2 regions of the Stenotrophomonas sp. STEN240 genome follow, and region 1 is predicted to be linked to the other one. Evidence: predicted binding sites of a transcription regulator. Region 1 holds the regulator's gene; the other holds the start of a gene.
The links. The regulator FliA, encoded in region 1, starts transcription of late flagellar genes. The targets are predictions, from matches to a motif close to TAAAGTTTNNCNNNCNNNGGCCGATAA.
Positions count from the first base shown of each region.

Region 1 (2,389 bases):
AATCTGGTACTTCGCCTTGAAGATTTGCGCCGGGCGGCCGATATGCCCTGCAACACGGAGTTGAACAATGCAGTCGCGTGAGTACGCCAAGCTGACCAACACCTTCCCGCTGTCGGCTACCCGGCACGAACCGGCCGGCCCGGTACGCACCATCGCGGTGACCGGCGGCAAGGGCGGTGTGGGTAAAACCAATGTCTCGGCCAATCTGGCCGTGGCACTGGCAGGCATGGGCAAACGTACGCTGCTGCTGGACGCCGACCTGGGCCTGGCCAATATCGACGTGGTGCTGGGCCTGCAGCCCAAGCACACCCTGGCCGACCTGGTCGCCGGGCGCGCCACGCTGGAAGAAGTCATCATCGAAGGCCCGAACGGCGTGCTGGTAGTGCCAGCCGCTTCCGGCCGCCGGCACATGGCCGAGCTGCAGCCAGCTGAGCACGTTGGCCTGGTCAATGTGTTCTCCGAGCTCGAACGCGACCTTGATGTGATGATCATCGACACTGCCGCCGGCATCACCGACAGCGTGTTGACCTTCTGCCAGGCCGCCCAGGACACCGTGGTGGTGGTCTGTGACGAGCCGGCCTCGATCACCGACGCCTACGCACTGATCAAGGTGCTCTCGCGCGAGCGCGGCGTGGACCGCATCCAGGTGGTGGCCAACATGGTCCGCGACCCGAACGAAGGCCGCGCCCTGTACGAAAAGCTGGTGCGGGTCTGCGAGAAGTTCCTGATCGATGTCTCGCTGAATTACCTGGGCTGCGTGCCGCAGGACGACTGGCTGCGCCTGTCGGTGCAGCGCCAGCAGCCGGTGGTCAAGCTCTACCCTTCCGCGCCGGCATCGCTGGCCATCAACGAAATCGCCCGTCGCACCGCGCGCTGGCAAGCCCCAACCGCTCCGCGCGGCGGCGTTGAGTTCTTCCTGGAACGCATCATCCAGCAGAAGGTGAAGGCATGAACAATGCAGCCGCCCAATACCGTGAAGTCCAGCGCAACGCGGCCAATGACTGCATCGCCCGCCACGCCGACCTGGTCCGCCGCATCGCCCACCATTTGGCCGCGCGCCTGCCCGCCAGCGTCGAGGTCGACGATCTGATCCAGGCCGGCATGATGGGGCTGATCGAAGCTTCGCGCAGCTACGACGCCGAACAGGGCGCCTCGTTCGAGACCTATGCATCCATCCGCATCCGCGGCTCGATGATCGACGAGATCCGCCGTGGCGACTGGGTGCCGCGCTCGGTGCACCGCCGGGCCCGTGACGCCGCCGCCACCATTCGCCGCCTGGAGCAGAGTACCGGCCGTTCGGCCAGCGCCAGCGAAGTGGCCGAGGCGATGGAGCTGCCCCTGCCCGATTACATGCGGCTGGTCGAAGACGCCTCGCGCGGCCAGGTGCTGAGCCTGGAATCGCGCATCGAAGACCAGGGCGAACTGGATACCCCGACCACCGGCGGCCCCAATCCGCAGCAGGTTTTGGAGCGCAGCCAGTTCGGCGCCGAGCTGGGCAAGGCCATCGGCCATCTGCCCGAGCGTGAGCAGCTGGTGCTGTCGCTGTACTACGAGCAGGAATTGAACCTGAAGGAAATCGGCGCGGTATTGGGCGTAAGCGAATCCCGCGTCTGTCAGATCCACGGCCAAGCCATGCTGCGCCTGCGCGGGCGGCTGAAGATTTTCGAGGCGGCCGACGCCGGCCTTGAGGAACCATGAAGAGGAAAGTCTTTTGAACAAGAACATGCGCATCCTGATCGTTGACGACTTCTCGACGATGCGTCGCATCGTCAAGAACCTGCTCGGCGATCTGGGCTTCACCAATACCGCCGAAGCCGAGGACGGGCATGCCGCGCTGTCGCTGCTGCAGAGCCAGCCGTTTGATTTCGTCGTGACCGACTGGAACATGCCGGTGATGACCGGCATCGAGCTGCTCAAGGCGATCCGCAACGATGCCAAGCTCAAAACCCTGCCGGTGTTGATGGTCACCGCCGAAGCCAAGCGTGAGCAGATCATCGAGGCCGCGCAGAGCGGCGTGAACGGCTACATCATCAAGCCATTCACCGCGCAGACGCTGGAAGAAAAGCTCGGCAAGATCTTCGAACGCCTGGCTGCGAGCGCCTGATGAACCAGCTCGGGGAATTGAGCGACAAATCGGCCCTGGTGCAGCGCCTGCAGGACGCACTGGCAGCACTGGAAAGCGGCGACGAAGCCGGCTGGCGCAGGGAAATCGACGCACTGGCTGCGTTGCGTGCACAACCGATGATGTCCGGCCTGGGCCGGCTCGCGCGCGAGCTGGGCCAGGCATTGGGCGAACTGCCCAGCGTACCCAGCGAAGCCGGCGAGCTGGACGACGCCTGCGCGCGCCTGGACCACGTGGTGCAGATGACCGAACAGGCCACCCATCGCA
Region 1 covers NZ_JBRRBO010000032.1:41,206-43,594, reverse strand. The annotation lists gene flhF (flagellar biosynthesis GTPase FlhF) at 1-81, shown strand, start outside; gene ACVOKO_RS13760 (MinD/ParA family ATP-binding protein) at 68-952, shown strand; gene ACVOKO_RS13755 (RNA polymerase sigma factor FliA) at 949-1,698, shown strand; gene cheY (chemotaxis response regulator CheY) at 1,712-2,104, shown strand; gene ACVOKO_RS13745 (protein phosphatase CheZ) at 2,104-2,389, shown strand, end outside.

Region 2 (2,389 bases), on a different contig from region 1:
AAAGCATGCACTGGATTGCCGGCAGCCCGCCCGCGCGCCAGTTTGAATGCACCGCGCAGACCCGCTACCGGCAGCCGGACGAGGCCTGCACGGTGACGGTGCGCGATGATGGCACTCTGGACGTGCGTTTCGCGCGCCCGCAACGTGCCGTCACCCCGGGCCAATCGCTGGTCCTGTACGACGGTATGGAATGCCTGGGCGGCGCGGTGATCGCCGCAACCGATGCACCTTTGGAGCGCCGCCTGGCGGCTCCTGTTACCCCTTGAGAGATGACCATGACTTTTTCAATCGACGACCGCGTACTCGCCTTGGCCGGCATTGCCCAGGCCCTGCAGCAGGTGCGCCGCATCGCCGAAACCGGCCATTCTGAAAGTGCCATCGTGCGCACCGCGATGGACAGCGTGCTGCGTATTGACGCCACCTCGCCGGCGGCCGTGTACGGCAGCGCCACCCAGGTGGAGCCCGGCCTGCGCCTGCTGCGTGACTACTTCCGCAACCAGGGCAAGGATGACCTGCTGCCGCGGCTGGCGCTGTCGGTGATGCAGCTGGAACGCCGCTTCGTGCGTGAAGGCGCCACCGTCGACAAGGTCGAGGCCGGCATCCAGCGCGGCGCCGCCATTGCCCAGGAGCGTGGCGACTGCAGTCATCCGGACGTACTCAGTGCAATGGGCGCGCTGTACGCCGACACCATCAGCCAGCTCAAGCCGCGGATCATGGTGCAGGGCAATCCGCACTACCTGGGCCAGGCGATGGTGGTCTCGGAAATCCGTGCGCTGCTGCTGGCAGCGGTGCGTTCGGCGGTGTTGTGGCGCCAGCTGGGCGGTGCCTATTGGGATTTCCTGTTCTCCCGCAAGGCCATGCTCGAAGCCATCGAGCGCCGCCTGCGCTGAAACATGCCGGCCCGCCGCCAGCAGGCGCGCGGGCCCTGCATCGCAAAACCTCCGGGATTCACCGCAGCGGGCTAAAGACCCCCCGGCTACTGCCGATACTGCATTCGTGACTCTCCCGAGAACGTCCATGTATTCACGTATTGCAATCCGTTTGGCAGCCCCGCTGGTCCTCACCCTTCTGGTCGTGGTCGCTGCTGCCCTGTCCTGGCCTTCGGCAGCGCTGTGGGCGATTTTGACCACCATGGTGCTGAGCTGGCTGGTGTTTGCCTGGTGGAGCGTGCATACGCAAGCCCAGCGCTCGCCCGAACACGCCAAGGTGCTGAAGGAGCAGGACCAGCTGCTCAATGAACTGCGCAGCTTCGTCGGCAACGAGATCGACGGCTCGCGCAGCGAGATCGAACGCGCCCGCGAGCTGATCCGGCAGGCCGTCGGCGGCCTGGGTGGCAGCTTCGATGCGATGAGCCGCAAGTCGCGTCAGCAGAGCCAGGCGTTGGCCCGCATTGTCGACCGTGCCGGCGATGAAGGCGGTAGCGGCGTCGACGTGGCACGTTTCGCCCAGAACGCCAGCCATCAGATGGAACAGCTGGTGGAAGCGCTGGAACAGGTCAGCGGCCAGAGCAGCAACACCGTGCAGCACATCGATCAGATGGCGCAGCACCTGGATGGCATTTTTGCCCTGCTTGAAGACGTCAAGTCGATTGCCGACCAGACCAACCTGCTGGCCTTGAACGCCGCCATTGAAGCAGCGCGTGCCGGTGAAGCCGGTCGTGGCTTCGCGGTGGTGGCTGACGAAGTCCGCAACCTGTCCGAGCGCTCAACCACCTTCAACGAGCAGATCCGCAAGCTGGCCCACAGCTCCAAGGACGCCATTGCCAAGGTGCGCGAAACCGTCACCCACATGGCCTCGCGCGATATGGACCGGTCACGTGAGGCGCGTTCGGAAGCTGCCGCGATGCTGGACAGCGTGGCAGCGATCAACGCCTCGCTGGGCGATGGCATGCGTGAGATTTCCGAGTGCGGCCGGGCCATCGACGGCAGCGTCGCAGAAGCCGTGCGCGCCCTGCAGTTCGAGGACATCGCCACCCAGGCATTGGGCGGCGTGCATACCCATCTTGACCGCCTGGGTGCAATCAACCGCGAAGCGGTCGCCCTGCAGGAACTGCTGCATCGCAATGGCGGCGTGTTTGACGGCGAGATGATCACCGCCCTGCAACGCACCGGCAGCCGCCTGCGCGAAATGCGCGTGGAGTGGGAGCGTCCGCCACACAAGCCGGTGTCGCAGCAGAGCATGGGCGCAGGCACGGTGGAGTTGTTCTGAGTTCACCCGCATCCGTTCTGCATCCGAGCCCCGGTCCTTGGCCGGGGCTTTGCCGTTGCTGCAACCACGCTGATATATGCTGACACTTCGTTCCTCCGCCAACAGCAACGCCGAGCCAGCACCGCAGGCTGATGACGCCATGCCTCTTCCTACAGCCGCCAACGGCGTCTCGTTGAGCCGA
Region 2 covers NZ_JBRRBO010000052.1:5,008-7,396, forward strand. The annotation lists gene mnmA (tRNA 2-thiouridine(34) synthase MnmA) at 1-266, shown strand, start outside; gene hflD (high frequency lysogenization protein HflD) at 276-890, shown strand; gene ACVOKO_RS17005 (methyl-accepting chemotaxis protein) at 1,018-2,208, shown strand; gene ACVOKO_RS17010 (hypothetical protein) at 2,348-2,389, shown strand, end outside.
Region 2: the regulator FliA is predicted to act here: its motif matches at 963-989, upstream of ACVOKO_RS17005 (methyl-accepting chemotaxis protein).